DNA from 4 places in the Streptomyces sp. NPDC085481 genome. Region 3 is predicted to be linked to each of the others. Evidence: riboswitches for the same ligand, from Rfam matches in the RefSeq annotation. Region 3 holds a riboswitch; each other region holds the start of a gene.
What was found. Region 3 has a riboswitch for cobalamin ahead of metE (5-methyltetrahydropteroyltriglutamate--homocysteine S-methyltransferase). Riboswitches for the same ligand answer to the same signal wherever they lie in the genome.

Region 1 (4,367 bases), on a different contig from region 3:
ACCACGAGAGCGAGGACGTAGGCAACCGCCCAAGCACCGATCACCCTGAGGTGCCGGCCCGCGAAGCCACGAGGCACCACGGGCTGCCGCGCGGCGAACACGGACAACCCCATGACCATCAGGGCGTTCGCCAGCGTACTGACGATCACCCCTGTCGGTCCGCGCCACAGCAGCACCGCGGGAACGAGGATGAGCTGCCACGCCGCGAAGACCCACAGGTAGCCGACGTACCAGCCGCTGCGCCCCAGCGTGGTCGCCTCGATCCGGGCAACGCCCTCCAACGACGCGACCGCATCCGCCTGTTCACTCACCACTACTCCCCCTGTACAGCTTTGGACATCCATGAGCATGTCCAATCGGAAATTACTTTCCACCTTAGCAACTATTTGCCAAGGGTGGCAGCGCACGCTCTGCGGCTACGCCACCGCGCCGGTCCATGCCATCCCCCACCCGGCCGACGCCTCCCCCGGCGAGAATGATTCTGCGTCACCTCCCGGGGCGCACCCGAAGAACGCCGCGTGCGGGTGCACCTCTCGCCGGTGCCTACCCGCGGCCGACCTGCAGCGGCGGTAACCGGTCGGCAGAGTCCAGCAGGTACAGCAGCTGGGGCGGGTCCGATGGCGCGCCGACCCTGACCTGTGGCCGGACCGTCGCTGGTGGAGGCGCGCCCAAGCCGGTCTGATGACGCTCGGGCTCCTGGTGTCCGCCGCCGTGCTCTTCCGGGTGGGGCTGACGGACACCCTCAGAGCACTGACCTTCGGCGGGCGGGTCATGGGGGTGGTGTTCCTGGCCGGCGCGCTGGTGGAGACGGTCGCGGCGGCGGCAGTCTTCGACTACTGAGGCAAGCGGGCCACCCGGTACGCGGGGCAGTGCGTGCTGCTGGGGGTCGTCATCGTGGCCGTCACCAGTCTGATGTTCCTGATCCCGCAGTGGGAGGGCGGCTATCACGCAGGGCTGTTCCGACTCCGGGTCTGCCTGGTGGCGTGGTCCGTCTGGGCACTGTGGGAGGTGAGCCGGCACATGGTCTGGCGGGGGATTCCGCACCAGAAGCCCCCGCAGCGCCGGCACCCGCGCGGTGATCCGGGCCCGTGCAGGGGCATCGTGGGGACGTCATCACGCCCGCCTTCCTGTGCCGCATCCCGTTGGCGCGGGTCACCTCAAGGCGACACCTCGTGTGGCTGGTCGCACAGTTGTGGGTCTGGCGTGGCCGTGGCCGGTTCTGCGATGCTTCCGTCCGACCAGCGACGGCGGAACGAGGAAGCCGGTGAGATTCCGGCACGGTACCGCCACTGTGTAGGGGGAGCGACTCCGCCATGGCCACCGCCCCATCCGGGGGTGGGAAGGCCGGAGAAGCTTTGATCCCGAGTCAGGAGACTCACGCCGTCGCACCTCGATGTACGGGGCGGATTTCCCCAGGAGAGGCGGTGGCACCCGTGTGCCTGCGTACCCACGGCGGCAGCTCTGCGCTGCCCGAGGCCCTGTGGGGCCAACCTGCCCGGCTTGACGCACGAGCCCGCTCCCTCAGGGTCTGACGGCCTCCTCCCCCAGCGGGTCCTTCCCGTACGCCGCATCACGCGCGCCCCGGATTGCCGGTGCGCGCTGCCCACGTATGCCACCAGGAGTCACCTTGTCCGTACGATCCGTCATGCCCGGCCGTCGTCAGGCCGCCGCGGCAGCCTTCCTCACGGTCGCCCTCACGCTCACCGCGTGTGGCAGCGACGCCGGCCCGCCCGCCGACGCCAAGGCCCACGCCGCCGGGGAGGGCTGCGTCAAGGACTTCGACCCGGCCAAGGACTATTTCCCGGTCAAGTCGACGGTGAAGCACGCCAAGAACTTCACGCTCCGGTACGAGAAGAGCTACCAGGTCCTCACCGTCAACGAGCCCTATCCCAAGGGCAAGCCGGAGTCGTACGTGCTGGTCAAGTGCGGTGCGCCGAAGCCGGAGCTGACCGGTGAGCTGGCGTCCGCGCAGCAGGTCACCGTTCCCGTCAAGAGCCTGTACTCCGCCTCCACCACTCACCTGCCGCTGCTCACCGAGACCGGCACCCTGGACGTCCTGACGGGTGTCGCGAGCGTCGCGAACATCTCCTCCGCCCAGGTGATCGAACGGGCGAAGGCGGGCAAGGTCACCGAGTACGCCAAGGACCGCACCCTCAACGCCGAGACAGTGATCGGCGCCAAGCCGGACGTGCTGATGACCCAGGGCACCGACGACCCGCAGTACCCCAAGCTGCGTCAGGCCGGTATCGCCGTGGTCGCCAACGCCGAGTGGCTGGAGTCCAGTCCGCTCGGCCGCGCCGAGTGGGTCAAAGCGATGGCCGCGCTCACGGGAGCGGAGAAGCGCGCCGGCGAGGTGTTCGACACCGTCGAGGGCGACTACCGGAAGGTCGCCGAGAAGGGCGCGCAGGCAGTCGCGGCGGGCAAGCCCGTCGAGGTGCTGCCCGGCACGATGTACCAGGGCACCTGGTACATGCCCGCCGGCGGCAGCTACGCCGCCCAGCTGATCAAGGATGCGGGCGGCACCTACCCCTGGGCCGGTGAGGCGGGTACCGGCAACCTCCAGCTGAACTTCGAGGCCGTGTATGCCAAGGGCGGCGAGGCCCCGGTCTGGATCGCCGACCAGAAGTGGACGTCCACCGCCGACGCGGTCAAGGCCGACAACCGATACGGGCAGCTGAAGGCCCTCACCGGCGGTGCGGTCTGGACGAACACCAAGGCGCTCGGCCCCGGCGGCGGCAACGACTACTTCGAACGCGGCGTGCTGCGCCCCGACCTGGTTCTCGCCGACCTCTTCGCGCTGATCCACCCGGACCAGGCGAAGGACCATGCCTTCACCTTCTACACGCAGGTACCCAAGGCGTGACGACCCACATGGCAACCGCGCCGACCGCCTCGCCTGACGTCCCGGACGCCTCCCGGGCGCTGCGGCCGGGGCGGCGGCGCCTCGCTGTCGTCCTCGCCCTCGCCGCCGGCACGGCCGCGCTGTTCGTGCTCACCATCGCGACCGGCTCCCACCGGGTGCCGGTCGCGGACGTGGTCCGGGTCCTGTTCGGCGGCACCGCCACCGACCCGCGCTGGACGGTGATCGTCGAGCAGGTCCGGCTGCCGCGCGCGCTGACAGCCGCCGCCGTCGGCGCCGCCCTCGCGGTGGCCGGCGTGCAGATGCAGACGCTGTTCCGCAACGCGCTGGCCGATCCGTTCTCCCTCGGGGTGAGTTCGGGCGCCAGCATGGGCGTCGCCGCCGTGGTCGTCGGCACGGGCGGAGTCGCCGGAAGCTTCACCGGGAACCTGGCCGGCCTGGGGCGCCTGGGCGTCGTCCTCGCCGCCTCGCTCGGCGCCGCCGCCGTACTGGCCCTCGTCCTGCTCCTCGCGCGGTGGGTGCAGTCGGCCGTCACCCTGCTCGTCATCGGAGTCATGATCGGTTCGGCGGCCACCGCGGTGGTCGGAGTGATGCTCGTCTACGCCCGGCCCGAGCGCGCCCAGCAGTTCGTCATGTGGGGCCTGGGCAGCTTCAGCGCCACGACCTGGCCCGACCTCCAGGTCATGCTGCCCGTCATCGGCGCGGGCCTGCTGACCGCGCTGCTGACCGCCAAGCGTCTCAACGCCTTGCTGCTCGGCGAGGACTACGCCCGCACCATGGGCCTGAACGTCCGCCGCAGCCGAGATCTGGCGCTGTTCGGGACCTCGCTGCTGGCAGGCGCGGCCACCGCGTTCTGCGGCCCGGTCGCCTTCCTGGGCCTGGCCGTCCCGCATCTGACCCGGGTGGCGCTGGGGACTTCCGACCACCGGGCGCTGATCCCGGCGTCGATGCTCGCGGGAGCGTTTCTCGCGCTGTCGTGCGCGCTGCTGAGCCAGCCGCCCGGCACGGACTCCGTACTGCCGCTCAACGCCATCACCTCGCTGTTCGGCGCCCCCGTCGTCATCGCGTTCCTGATCCGCAGCCGCCGCGGCGTACAAGGAGTGGCCTCATGACCGACACCATGACCGAACCCGTCAAGGGCACGGCCGGCGGACCGGACCACCCCGGCGGCCTGGCCACCCAGGGGCTCGCCGTCGGCTACCGCACCCGGTCACCGCGCCGAAGGGGAGCCTGCCGGGCCGTGCTGTCCGGGCTCGACCTGGAGGCGCGGGCCGGTGAACTGACCGTACTGCTGGGGCCCAACGGCGCGGGCAAGTCCACGCTTCTACGGACCCTGTGCGGGCTCCTGCCGCCGCTCGGCGGCAGGATACGCATCGGCGGGGCCGACCTGGCGCACCAGCCGCCGGCCGCTCTCGCCCGACGGCTGGCCGTCGTCCTGACCGACCGGGTGGACCCCGGGCTGCTCTCCGTACGGGAACTGGCCGGGCTCGGCCGCCACCCGCACACC
Region 2 (4,367 bases), on a different contig from region 3:
TCGAGTCCGCGGCCGTACGCGTAACCGCCCCACACCGTGTACACCTCGGCCAGGTCGGCGTCCGTACGCCAGTCGCGCGAGTCGATCAGCTGGAGCAGGCCCGCGCCGTACGTCCCCGGCCGCGAGCCGAAGATACGGGTCGTGGCGCGCCGCTCGTCACCGTGCTCCGCCAGGTCCGCCTGGGCGTGGGCGCGGACGAAGTTGTCCTGCGCCGACTCGCCCTCCAGACCCGCCACCAGACGTACGGCGTCGTCGAGCAGCCCGATCACGTGCGGGAACGCGTCGCGGAAGAAGCCCGAGATGCGCAGCGTCACGTCGATGCGCGGGCGGCCCAGCTCGGCGAGCGGGATCGACTCCAGGCCGTTCACGCGGCGCGAGGCGTCGTCCCACAGCGGGCGGACACCGAGCAGCGCCAGCGCCTCGGCGACGTCGTCGCCCGCGGTGCGCATCGCGCTCGTACCCCACAGGGACAGGCCGACCGAGGTCGGCCACTCGCCGTTGTCGGTGCGGTAGCGCTCCAGGAGCGAGTCGGCGAGTGCCTGGCCCGTCTCCCACGCCAGGCGGGACGGCACGGCCTTGGGGTCGACCGAGTAGAAGTTACGGCCGGTCGGCAGCACGTTGACCAGACCGCGCAGCGGCGAGCCGGACGGGCCGGCCGGGACGAAGCCGCCGTTCAGCGCGTGGACCGCGTGGGTGAGTTCGTCGGTCGTCGCGGCCAGGCGGGGGACGACCTGGGTCGCGGCGAAGTCGAGGACGTCCGCGACCGCCTGGGAGTGACCGGCGGCGACCGTCGCCACCGCGTCCCGGCTCCAGTCCGCCGCCTCCATCGCCTCGACCAGCTCGCGCGCCTTCGCCTCCGCCTCGTCGGCGGTCGTCCGGGTCGCCGCCGACTCGTCCAGGCCCAGCGCCTCGCGCAGACCCGGCAGCGCCTGGGTGCCGCCCCAGATCTGGCGGGCGCGCAGGATCGACAGGACCAGGTTCACCCGGGCCTCGCCGGCCGGGGCACCACCGAGGACGTGCAGACCGTCCCTGATCTGGGCGTCCTTGACCTCGCACAGCCAGCCGTCGACGTGCAGCAGGAAGTCGTCGAAGCCGTCGTCGTCCGGCCGGTCGGCGAGCCCCAGGTCGTGGTCCAGCTTCGCGGCCTGGATCAGCGTCCAGATCTGCGCCCGGATCGCCGGGAGCTTCGCCGGGTCCATCGAGCTGATCTGCGCGTACTCGTCGAGCAGCTGCTCCAGGCGCGCGATGTCGCCGTAGCTGTCGGCGCGGGCCATCGGCGGGACCAGGTGGTCCACCAGCGTCGCGTGCACCCGGCGCTTGGCCTGGGTGCCCTCGCCCGGGTCGTTGACCAGGAACGGGTAGACCAGGGGGATGTCGCCGAGCGCCGCGTCGGGGCCGCACGCGGCGGACAGGCCCGCGTTCTTGCCGGGCAGCCACTCCAGGTTGCCGTGCTTGCCCAGGTGCACCATCGCGTCCGCGCCGAACCCGCCGTCCTCGGCGCGGGCGGCGATCCAGCGGTAGGCCGCCAGGTAGTGGTGCGAGGGCGGCAGGTCCGGGTCGTGGTAGATCGCGATCGGGTTCTCGCCGAAGCCGCGCGGCGGCTGGATGAGGATCAGCAGGTTCCCGCGGCGCAGCGCCGCCAGGACGATGTCGCCCTCCGGGTTGCGCGACCGGTCCAGGAACATCTCGCCGGGCGCCGGGCCCCAGTGCTCCTCGACCTGCGCGCGCAGTTCGGCCGGCAGCTCGGCGTACCAGCGCTTGTAGTCGGCCGCGGGGATCCGGACCGGGTTGCGGGCCAGCTGCTCCTCGGTGAGCCAGTCCTGGTCGTGGCCGCCGGCCTCGATCAGGGCGTAGATCAGCTCGTCGCCGTCGCCGGACACCAGGCCCGGGATGTCCTCGACCGGGCCGAAGTCGTAGCCCTCCGCGATGAGCCGGTCGAGCAGCGCCACCGCGGAGGCGGGGGTGTCCAGACCGACCGCGTTGCCGATCCGCGAGTGCTTCGTCGGGTACGCGGACAGGACGAGCGCCAGCTTCTTCTCGGCGTTCGGGATGTGGCGCAGGCGGGCGTGCCGTACGGCGATGCCGGCGACGCGGGCGGCGCGCTCGGCGTCGGCGACGTATGCCGGGAGGCCGTCCTCGTCGATCTCCTTGAACGAGAACGGGACCGTGATCAGCCGGCCGTCGAACTCGGGGACGGCGACCTGGCTCGCCGCGTCCAGCGGCGACAGGCCCTCGTCGTTCTCCTCCCACGCGGCGCGCGAGCCCGTCAGGCACAGCGCCTGCAGGATCGGCACGTCGAGCGCGGCGAGCGCGCCCGCGTCCCAGGCCTCCTCGTCGCCGCCGGCCTGCGCCTCGGCGGGCTTGGTGCCGCCGGCGGCGAGGACGGTGGTCACGATCGCGTCGGCGCCGCGCAGCTCGTCGAGCAGCTCCGGCTCGGGGGCGCGCAGGGAGGCCACGTACAGCGCCTTGGCCCGGCCGCCGGCCTCCTCGACGGCGTCGCACAGGGCGCCGACGAAGGCGGTGTTGCCGCTCATGTGGTGGGCGCGGTAGTAGAGCACCGCGATGGTCGGGGCGCCGTCCGCGGCCTTGGAGACGCGCTCCAGCGGGCCCCAGGTGGGCGCGGGCGCCGGGGGCTCGAAGCCGTGACCGGTGAGCAGCACCGTGTCGGACAGGAACCGGGCCAGCTGCTCCAGGTTGCCCGGGCCGCCGTGCGCCAGGTAGGCGTGGGCCTCGGTGGCGACGCCGACGGGGACGGTGGACGCCTCCATCAGCTGGGCGTCGGGCGCCTGTTCGCCGCTGAGCACCACCACCGGCTTCCCGGCGGCCAGGACCGCGTCGAGGCCCTCCTGCCAGGACCGCAGCCCGCCGAGCAGGCGGACGACGACGAGCTCGGCGCCTTCGAGCAGGGCGGGCAGGTCGGCGAGCGGGAGCCGGGCGGGGTTGGCGAACCGGTACCGGACCGGGGAGTCGGGCGCGGCGGCGGTGGCCGCTCGGGCGCTGAGCAGGTCGGTGTCGGAGTGCGACAGCAGCAGGAGCATGGCGAGCTCAGGCCCTTCCTCGGGGTTGTCCGCGCCCCGGGTGGTCGTATGGACGGCGGGAGTTCCTGACTCACCGGCCCCGGAACACGGGACCGGCTCACAGTGGCGGGACCGCGCCGGATTCACACCGGGCTTCCTCCCCGGGGTCCTGGGACCCCATGCCGATCTGCATCCTAGATCGTGGCGCGGTCGGTGGGGCGGGGGCGGGGAGTCGGCCGGGTCACACCGCCGGGGGGCGGCGCCGCCGCGCCGGGCCCGCCGCGGCACCTCGCGTCCCCCGCGTCGCGCCCGTCACACCCGTCGTCCGAGCAGGTGGGAGCGGACGTGGCCGTGGGTATGCTCGCCGCCATGCCGGCCACCCCACGCACCTCGCCCGAACCGGGCGAACCTCTCATACGGGACCGCGGCGACGCCTGCCCGGGTGCGCTGCGCCTGCACTCCGCCGACGACGGCCGGCTGGCCCGACTGCGGCTGCCCGGCGGGCGGTTGACGGCGCATCAGGTCGAGGTCCTCGCCGACGCGGCGGAGTCGCTCGGCGACGGGTGCGTCAGCGTCACCTCGCGCGGGAACGTGGAGCTGCGCGGGCTCGGTGAGGGCTGTGGCGGTGCGCTGGCCGGCCTGCTCGACCGGGCCGGGCTGCTGCCCTCCCCCACCCACGAGCGGGCCCGCAACATCGTCGCCTCGCCGGCCGCGGGGCTGGACGGACTCGGGTACGCGGACGTGCAGTTGTGGGCCCGGGAGCTGGACGCCCTGCTGTGCGCCGAGCCCTGGACGGCGGCGCTCTCGGGGCGGTTCCTGTTCGTCCTGGACGACGGGCGGGGCGATGTCGCGGGGCTCGGCGGGGATGTGACCTTGCTCGCAGAAGGGCCGACGGTGCTGCTGCGCGTCGGCGGGCCGGTCCTCCGCATCGCCGCCGCCGACGCGCCCCGTGCCGCCCTCGCCGCCGCCGGGGCGTTCCTCGACGCCGCCCGGGCCGCGGGCAACGGGGCCTGGCGCGTGCGCGAGCTGCCCGAGGGGCACCGACCGGACCCGGCCGGCGCCCTGGCGCGCGCCGGGATCGGCGCCGAGCCCGTACCCGTACTCCCGCGGCCCGTACCCCCGCCGCTCCTCCCCGGACCCCTCGGACCCCGCGCCCTGCACGTCCTCGCGCCGCTCGGGCGGCTGACCGCCGCTCAGCTGCGGGCGCTGCTGCCGGCCGGCGAGGTGCGGTTCACGCCCTGGCGCGGGGTGGTCGTCGCCGCCGGGCACGGACGGCTCGCCGAGCTCGCCTCGTACGGGCTGATCACCCGCCCCGACGCGCCCTCCGTCGGCGTCAGCGCCTGCACCGGT
Region 3 (4,367 bases):
GACCAGCCCGGCACGGCACGCCGTCTACTACCGGATGACCGCGCGCAACCGCGTCTGGCTGGCCAAGCGGAACCTCCCCGCGGTCCTCGTCCCCGTCTACCTGGGGGTGTGGATCCTGCTCACCCTGGCCCGTACGCGCTCCCTTTCCGGCCTCGCCGCGTGGTTCCAGGGCTTCGCCGAGGGAGCGCGCCGCTCCGGCGGGCCGAGGCGGCCCATGCGCTGGGCCACCGCCTGGCGCATGGCCCGCCTCGGGCGGCCGCCGGTCATCTAGCGGCCGGTCGCCTGGCCGCCGGTCGTCTGTCCGCCGGCCCCTGGCCGGCCGGTCACGACGTCGGCAGCTCCTCCCGGACCGTGCGGGCCGCGGCCACCAGGTGCTCGAGGGCCGCACGGGTCTCCGGCCAGGCGCGGGTCTTCAGGCCGCAGTCCGGGTTGACCCACAGCCGCTCCGCGGGGATCGCCGCGAGGCCCGTACGGAGCAGGTCGGCGGCCTCCTCGGTGCTCGGCACCCTGGGGGAGTGGATGTCGTAGACACCGGGACCGGCCTCGCGCGGATAGCCGTGGGCGGCGAGCTCGCGGGCCACCTGCATGTGGGAGCGGGCCGCCTCCAGGCTGATGACGTCCGCGTCGAGGTCGTCGATGGCGCCGATGACGTCGCCGAACTCGGCGTAGCACATGTGCGTGTGGATCTGGGTGTCCGGCCGCACCCCGCTCGTGGCCAGCCGGAACGCCTCCGTCGCCCACGCCAGGTACGCGGGCCGGCCCGCCGCCCGCAGTGGCAGGGTCTCCCGCAGCGCCGGCTCGTCGACCTGGATCACCGAGGTCCCCGCCGCCTCCAGGTCGGTGACCTCGTCCCGCAGCGCGAGCGCGACCTGCCGGGCCGTCTCCGCGAGCGGCTGGTCGTCGCGGACGAACGACCAGGCGAGCATCGTGACCGGACCGGTGAGCATGCCCTTGACCGGGCGCGAGGTCAGCGACTGCGCGTACGAGGTCCAGCGCACCGTCATCGGCCCCGGCCGTGACACGTCGCCCGCGAGGATCGGCGGCCTGACGTACCGCGTGCCGTACGACTGCACCCAGCCGTGCCGCGTCGCGAGGTACCCGTGCAGCTGCTCGGCGAAGTACTGCACCATGTCGTTGCGTTCGGGCTCACCGTGCACCAGGACGTCGATGCCGGCCTTCTCCTGGAAGGCGACCACCTCGCGGATCTCCGCCTCGATGCGCTCCTCGTACGCGTCGCCGCCGATCCGGCCCGCCCGCAGGTCGGCCCGCGCCGTGCGCAGCGCGCCCGTCTGCGGGAACGAACCGATGGTCGTGGTCGGCAGCAACGGCAGCCGCAGGTGCGCCCGTTGGGCCGCGGCCCGCTCGGCGTACGGCTGCGAGCGGCGGGCGTCCGTGGCGGTCACCGCCGCCGTACGGGCCCGCACCGCCGGATCGCGGGTCAGCGCGGACGCGGCGCGGGAGGACAACGCGGCCCGGTTCGCGGCGAGCCGCGCGGTGATCGCGCCGGGCCCCTCGGCGAGCCCGCGCGCCAGCGTCGCGATCTCCTCCGTCTTCTGCCGCGCGAACGCCAGCCAGCGCCCCACCTGCGGATCGACGTCCCGCTCGGCCGCCGCGTCGAGCGGCACGTGCAGCAGCGAGCAGGAGGCGGCGACGTCGACGCGGTCGGCGAGCCCGAGCAGGGTCGCGAGCGTGGCCAGCGACTTCTCCAGGTCGTTGATCCACACGTTGCGGCCGTCCACGACCCCGGCGACGAGCCGCTTGCCGGGCAGGCCGCCGGCCGCCGCGAGATCCTCCAGGTTCGCCGATGCAGGACCGGTGAAGTCCAGGGCGAGGCCGTCGACCGGCGCCTTCGCCAGGACGGGCAGCGCGTCGCCGAGCCGGTCGAAGTAGGAGGCGACGAGCAGCCGCGGCCGGTCGGCGAGGGCGCCCAGATCGCGGTACGCGCGGGCGGCGGCGTTCAGTTCGGCGGGCGTGCGGTCCTGCACGAGCGCCGGCTCGTCCAGCTGCACCCACTCCGCGCCCGCCGCCCGCAGATCGGCGAGCACCTCGGCGTACACCGGCAGCAGCCGGTCGAGGAGGGTGAGCGGTACGAAATCGGCCGGGGCGTCCGCGGCCGGCTTGGCGAGCAGCAGATAGGTCACGGGCCCGACCAGGACCGGCCGGGCGGTGAGCCCGAGCCCCAGCGCCTCGGTCAACTCGCCGACCTGCTTGGCCGAGTCGGCGCTGAACACGGTGCCGGGACCGAGCTCGGGCACCAGGTAGTGGTAGTTGGTGTCGAACCACTTGGTCATCTCGAGCGGCGCCACGTCCTGCGTGCCGCGCGCCATGGCGAAGTAGCCGTCGAGCGCGTCGGCGGCCACCGCGGCACGGTGCCGGGCGGGCACGGCGCCGACCATGACGCTGGTGTCCAGGACGTGGTCGTAGAACGAGAAGTCCCCGGTCGGCACTTCCCTGATGCCGCCCTCGGCGAGCCGCCGCCAGGTGGCGCGGCGCAGCCCTGCCGCCGTCTCCTGCAACCGGTCGGCCGTCACCCGGCCGTTCCAGTAGCCCTCGACGGCCTTCTTGAGCTCCCGGTTCGGGCCCTGACGCGGATACCCGTACACGGTGGTGGTCACGGAACTCTCCTTCGCGAGTCGTGTGAAGGATCCCGGTGGACCACGGGGACGCGAAGGAGCGCGGGACACACGGTGGGTGTGCCCGACGTCGCCGACCCGCCCTCGAGGTCACCGGAATCTCCGCGCGCGGTCGTCGCGCACGGGCAGTGGCAGGTCTTCGGACTCGCGAGCACGCCCGGCCCGGCCGACGCAGACGTCGACCGGCGGACACCTACTGGCCGTCGCTTCCCGGACCCGTCTCGGGTCCAGTGCTGTGTGACGGCGGTCGTTCCCGCTCACCGCTGCGGGGCAGTCCCGGATTTTCACCGGGTTCCCTCTTACGACGCATCCCGCCTGGAGGACGGGGCGAACCAGCTGCACCGCACACCCTACGCGCCGGGTGGGAGTGGCGCGTGGGGTTTCGGGGGTGAGGGTTGCGGGGCGGACTCGGGTCGGGTGGTGGGGCGGGCGTCACAGGCCGATGTCGCGGGCGCGCAGGTCGGCCAGGGACTCCCTGCGGACGAGGAGCCGGCTCGTGCCCGCCGAGACGGCGACGACCGGCGGGCGGCCGACCAGGTTGTAAGAGGAGGCCATCGACAGGTGGTACGCGCCGGCCACCGGCAGGGCGAGCAGGTCGCCCGGGTGGATGTCCGCGGGGAGGCTGACGTCCTCGGCGAGGACGTCACCGGCCTCGCAGTGGCGTCCCACGACCGTCGCCCGCAGCGGCCCGGCGGCCGAGGGGCGGCCGATCAGCCGCGGCACGTACCTCACCCCGTACAGCGCCGGGCGCGGGTTGTCGCTCATCCCGCCGTCCACGGCGACGAAGACCCGCTCGGGGGTGGTCTTCACCGCGAGGACCCGGTAGACGGCGACTCCGGCCGGACCGGTCACGGCCCGCCCCGGCTCCACGATCAGCCGCGGTACGGGCAGTCCGGCGCCCGCGCAGCTCTCGATCAGCTCGGCGCGGACCCGGCGGGCGAGCGCGGTCAGGTCGAGCGCGGGGTCGCCCGGCCGGTACGCGATGCCGTGGCCGCCGCCGAGGTCGAGCTCGGGCAGCACGACCCCGTGGGCGTCCCGGGTGCGGGCCATCAGGCCGACCAGCCGGCGCACCGCGACCAGATAGGGCTTGACGTCGGTGATCTGCGAGCCCAGGTGGCAGTGCAGACCGGTGAGTTGCAGCTGCGGCTGGTCGAGGATCCGGGCGATGGCGTGCTGGGCGTGGCCGTCCCGCAGGGAGAGACCGAACTTCTGGTCGTCCGAACCCGTGCGGATCTTGGCGTGGCCGCCCGCGCTGATGCCGGGGGTGACCCGCAGCATCACCTTCTGCCGGCCCTTCGGGCCCACGGCGGCGGCGATCCGGGCGATCTCCGCGGGGCTGTCGATGACGATCCGGCCCACCCCGAGGCGCAGCGCTGTCCGCAGGTCCTCCGGGGACTTGGCGTTGCCGTGCAGCAGGATCCGCTCGGCCGGGAAGCCGGTGGTGACGGCCAGCTCCAGCTCGCCCGCGGAGCAGACGTCCAGACCCAGGCCCTCCTCCTCGACCCAGTGGACCAGCGCGCGGCACAGGAACGCCTTGGCCGCGTAGTGGACCTCGGCCTCGGGGAAGGCGTCGCGGTAGGTGCGGCAGCGGTCGCGGACCTCGGCCTCGTCGAGGACGTAGACGGGGGTGCCGTGGCTCTGGGCGACCTCGTCCAGCGGCACCCCGCCGACGAAGACCCGGCCGTTCGGCCCCTCGGCGGTGGACGCGGGCCAGACGGACAGGTCGCCCGCGGG
Region 4 (4,367 bases), on a different contig from region 3:
TTCTCACCGCGCACGAGGACACCGCCCACCGCCGGGCTGACGGCGTTCAGCAGCAGCGCGAGCCGCAGGTCGTCCATGCCGACGACGGCGGTGAACGGAAAGCGGGTGCTCATCGGGTGGTCGCTCCTTCGGGTCGTACGGGATGTCGTACGCAACGGCGGGTGGACGGGGTGCTCACGGCGCACCCGGCGGCACGAACGGCAGCCCCTTCGGGGCGCCCTGCTCGATCAGCCGCAGCAGCGCGTCCGTATCGGCGTGTTCCTCGATCAGGTCGCCGAGGCGGTCGAGCTGTTCCTCGCGCAGGGCGCCGAAGGACGTGTCGGGCGCCGGGACGAAACGGCGGCCGGCCGCCGACGCCACCTCGCGCAGGAAGGCGCGGCGGAAGGCGTCGGACTCCAGGGAGCCGTGCCAGTGGGTGCCCCAGACCGCGCCGACCCGGCACCCGTCCAGGAACGGTTCCCCGCCCCGTACGTCGGCGACGCCGTGGTGGATCTCGTACCCCTCGACCCGCTCGCCGAGCGCCTCGCCGACCGGCCGGGCCAGCGTCTTCTCGGCCGCGAACCGTACCCGTACGGGCAGCAGGCCGAGCCCGCCGACGGCGCCGGCCCTCGACTCGACCTCGTCGTCGATGTGCTCGCCGAGCACCTGGAAGCCGCCGCAGATGCCGAGCACCGGCCGGCCCTCGGCCGCGCGCCGGGCCAGGGCGTCGGCCAGGCCGCGTTCGCGCAGCCACGCCAGCGCCTTCACCGTCCCGCGCGTGCCGGGCACGACCACCAGGTCCGCGTCGGCCAGCTCCTCCGCGCGGTCCACGAACCGCACCACCACGCCCGGCTCCGCCGCCAGCGCGTCCACGTCGGTGAAGTTGGACATCAGCGGTACGGCGCAGACGGCGACCCGCAGCACGTCCTCGCCGACCGGCGGCGCCACGACCGACTCGCGCACGGCACCCCGCAGCGAGACCCTGAGGCCGTCCTCCTCGTCGATGCCGAGGCCGTGCGCGTACGGCAGGACGCCGTAGCTGCGGCGCCCGGTGAGCCCGTGCAGCATGTCGAGGCCCGGTTCGAGCAGGGTCACGTCGCCGCGGAACTTGTTCACGAGGTAGCCCGCGACGAGCTCCTGGTCCTCCGGCGCGAGCAGCGCCGTCGTCCCGAAGAACTGGGCGAACACGCCGCCCCGGTCGATGTCGCCGACGACCACGACGGGCAGCCGCGCGGCCCGCGCGATGCCCATGTTCACGATGTCCGTGCGCCGCAGGTTGATCTCGGCCGGACTGCCCGCCCCTTCGCAGATCACGGCGTCGTACGTGCCCCGCAGCTCCTCCAGGCATGCGAGGACCGGCTCGAAGAGCTGCTTCTGCCGGCCCCCGTGGTAGCCGCGGGCGCTGAGCTCGCCGACCGGCCTGCCCATGAGGACGACCTGGCTGGAGCGGTCGCTGCCGGGCTTGAGCAGCACCGGGTTCATCAGGGCGGTCGGCTCGACGCGGGCGGCCTGCGCCTGCATGGCCTGCGCGCGGCCGATCTCGGCGCCCTCCCGGGTCACGAAGGAGTTCAGGGACATGTTCTGTCCCTTGAACGGCGCGACCTTGATCCCCTGCCGGACCAGCCACCGGCAGATGCCGGCCGTGACGACGCTCTTGCCCGCGTCGGACGTGGTGCCGGCGACGAGCAGCCCCCCACCCCTCATGCGTTCCTCCGCTTCAGCCTGCTCGCGATCAGCCGGCCGCCCACACAGGCGGCCAGGGTCAGTGCGGTGACCCGGCGGGAGAGCCGTACCGCCCGGTCGATGTCCGCGACCTCGACGGCCCGGCCCTCCCCGTTCAGTACGGGACGGTGCTCGACGCGGCCGCCGTACGCCAGGGTGCCGCCGAGCCGTACGCCGAGCGCCCCCGCGAACGAGGCCTCCACCGGGCCCGCGTTGGGGCTCGGGTGCTTCGACGCGTCCGTACGCCAGGACCTCAGCGCACCGCGCGGATTCCCCCCGGCGACGGTGGCGAGTACGGCGGTGAGCCGGGCGCCCGGCCAGCCTGCGAGGTCGTCCAGGCGGGCCGAGGCCCAGCCGAACCGCCGGTACCGCGGGGACTTGTGGCCGACCATCGCGTCCAGGGTGTTCACCGCCCGGAAGCCGACCAGGCCCGGCACGCCCGCGACCGCGCCCCAGAACAGGGCGCCCACGACGGCGTCGGAGGTGTTCTCGGCGACCGACTCGACGACCGCCCGGGCCATCGCGGGCCCGTCCAGGGAGTGCGGGTCGCGCCCGCACAGGTGCGGCAGCCGCTCCCGGGCCACCTCCAGGTCCCCGGCCGCCAGCGCCCCGCCGATGGCGCGGGCCTCGCGCCCCAGCGTCGTACCGCCGACGACGGCCCATACGGAGGCGGCGGTCAGGGCGATCGAGGCGGTGCGGCTGCCCCGTACCGTACGGGCGGCGAGGGCGCCGAGCGCCACGGTCGAGCCGGCGCAGAGGGCGGTGTGCAGGGCGCCGCGGCCGCGGTCGTCGCGCCACAGCCGGCGCTCGACGGCGGCGGCGGCGCGGCCGAACGCGGCGACGGGATGCCCGCGGCGGGGGTCGCCGAGGAGCAGGTCGACGGCGAGGCCGGCGGCCGCTCCGTACGCGAATCCGCCCGGGAACGGGGGGCTGGCACTGCTGCGGCCGGGCATGGCGCTAGGTCCTCACTCAGGGTCCGCGCCCTGGATCGACGTGACCGGCGGCGAGAGTTCCTGACTCCCGGACCGCTCGGGTCCGGTCACAGTGGCGGGACCGCGCCGGATTCGCACCGGACTTCCTCTGCTTGCCGCCGTAATGGCCTCGGCAGTCCACCACGCTGCGCGAAGAGCCGTCAACTCACCTTTGACCTGCGTCGGGTCACTGTGCGAAGCGCCACAGACACGACGGCCGGGCGGCCCGCACGCGAGGTGCGGGCCGCCCGGCCGGAAGGGTGTCGTGCCGGGCACGACGAGGTGTCGCGGGTCAGACGACGATCAGGTAGATGCCGTACGCGACGGCTGCCGCGCACAGCGCGAAGCAGGCGTAGGCGCCGGTGCGGGCCAGGGTGGCGGAGCCACCGTTCGCCGCGGCCTCCTCCTGCTTGGAGAGGCCGACGACGCCGAGGGTGAACAGGCCCACGAGGGCGACGGTCGCCACGAGGCTGACTCCGAAGACGGAGCCGAGAGCTGCCCAGTCGATCTTCATGCTTGGTTCCAGTTCCTTAGACCGCGGCGGCGGGGGCCGGGGGAGCGGCCGGGTCCGCCGGGCTCGGGGCGGGGATGGTGGTCTTCAGGTCCTCGTCCGTGACGGCGGCGACGGAGCCGGCCGGCGGCGGCGGGGTGACGGCCGCGATGGCGGTGGTGACGACGCCCGCGGGCTCGGCCTGCGCGTCCAGGTCGTCGGCGGTGACGTTGTGCTGGTCGACCGGCTTGCGGCGGGACAGCGACCAGATGACGCCGGAGCCGGCGATCAGGAGGATCGCGACGGCGACGATGCCCCAGGTGCCCTGCTTGGTGAGGAACTCGGCGGCGGCGCCGACCAGGCCCGCGGCGGGCAGGGTCAGACCCCAGGCGACGAACATCCGGGTGGCGGTCGACCAGCGGACGACACCGCCCTTGCGGCCGAGGCCCGCGCCCATCACGGCACCCGAGCAGGACTGGGTGGTGGAGAGGGAGAAGCCGAGGTGCGAGGAGGCCAGGATGACCGTGGCGGCGCTGGTCTGGGCGGCGAAGCCCTGCTGCGGCTGGAGGTCGGTGAGGCCCTTGCCCATGGTGCGGATGATGCGCCAGCCGCCGAGGTAGGTGCCGAGCGCGATCGCGAGACCGGCGGCGACGATGACCCACATCGGGGGGTTGGAGCCGGGGGCGAGGACGCCGCCGGTGACCAGGGCGAGGGTGATGATGCCCATCGTCTTCTGGGCGTCGTTGGTGCCGTGGGCGAGCGAGACGAGACCGGCGGAGGCGATCTGGCCGGCCCGGAAGCCCTTGGCCGTGGCCTTCGTCTTCGGGTTGGCGCCGATCCGGTAGGTCAGCTTGGTGGCGGCCATCGCGGCGAGACCGGCGACGATCGGGGCGGCGACCGCCGGGATCAGGACCTTGGTGACGATGGTCGAGCCGTTGACGGCACCCCAGCCGGCCGACATGACCGCGGCGCCGATGAGGCCGCCGAACAGGGCGTGGGAGGAGCTGGACGGCAGGCCGAGCAGCCAGGTCAGCAGATTCCACAGGATGGCGCCGACGAGCGCCGCGAAGATCACTTCGGTACGAATGCCCTCTTCGTTGATGATCCCGCCGGAGATCGTCTTGGCGACCTCCACGGACAGGAACGCGCCGACGAGGTTCAGCACGGCGGACATGGCCACCGCCGTCTTGGGCTTGAGAGCACCG

Region 1: linked by a shared signal. The riboswitch ahead of ACIGEZ_RS07345 (ABC transporter substrate-binding protein) and the one ahead of metE (5-methyltetrahydropteroyltriglutamate--homocysteine S-methyltransferase) in region 3 are both predicted to bind cobalamin.
Region 2: linked by a shared signal. The riboswitch ahead of cobN (cobaltochelatase subunit CobN) and the one ahead of metE (5-methyltetrahydropteroyltriglutamate--homocysteine S-methyltransferase) in region 3 are both predicted to bind cobalamin.
Region 4: linked by a shared signal. The riboswitch ahead of ACIGEZ_RS00325 (cobalamin biosynthesis protein) and the one ahead of metE (5-methyltetrahydropteroyltriglutamate--homocysteine S-methyltransferase) in region 3 are both predicted to bind cobalamin.

Annotation. Positions count from the first base shown of each region.
Region 1 covers NZ_JBITTJ010000002.1:326,717-331,083, reverse strand. Annotated here, with positions in the region: gene ACIGEZ_RS07355 (hypothetical protein) at 1-311, opposite strand, end outside; gene ACIGEZ_RS07350 (hypothetical protein) at 682-840, shown strand; cobalamin riboswitch at 1,214-1,398, shown strand; gene ACIGEZ_RS07345 (ABC transporter substrate-binding protein) at 1,628-2,863, shown strand; gene ACIGEZ_RS07340 (FecCD family ABC transporter permease) at 2,872-3,972, shown strand; gene ACIGEZ_RS07335 (ABC transporter ATP-binding protein) at 3,969-4,367, shown strand, end outside.
Region 2 covers NZ_JBITTJ010000002.1:283,465-287,831, reverse strand. Annotated here, with positions in the region: gene cobN (cobaltochelatase subunit CobN) at 1-3,038, opposite strand, end outside; cobalamin riboswitch at 3,079-3,213, opposite strand; gene ACIGEZ_RS07145 (cobalamin biosynthesis protein CobG) at 3,375-4,367, shown strand, end outside.
Region 3 covers NZ_JBITTJ010000007.1:19,087-23,453, forward strand. Annotated here, with positions in the region: gene ACIGEZ_RS16615 (glycosyltransferase family 2 protein) at 1-271, shown strand, start outside; gene metE (5-methyltetrahydropteroyltriglutamate--homocysteine S-methyltransferase) at 324-2,615, opposite strand; cobalamin riboswitch at 2,763-2,968, opposite strand; gene lysA (diaminopimelate decarboxylase) at 3,066-4,367, opposite strand, start outside.
Region 4 covers NZ_JBITTJ010000001.1:57,676-62,042, reverse strand. Annotated here, with positions in the region: gene ACIGEZ_RS00335 (putative cobaltochelatase) at 1-113, opposite strand, end outside; gene ACIGEZ_RS00330 (cobyric acid synthase) at 175-1,683, opposite strand; gene ACIGEZ_RS00325 (cobalamin biosynthesis protein) at 1,680-2,654, opposite strand; cobalamin riboswitch at 2,688-2,823, opposite strand; gene ACIGEZ_RS00320 (hypothetical protein) at 2,965-3,186, opposite strand; gene ACIGEZ_RS00315 (anion permease) at 3,203-4,367, opposite strand, start outside.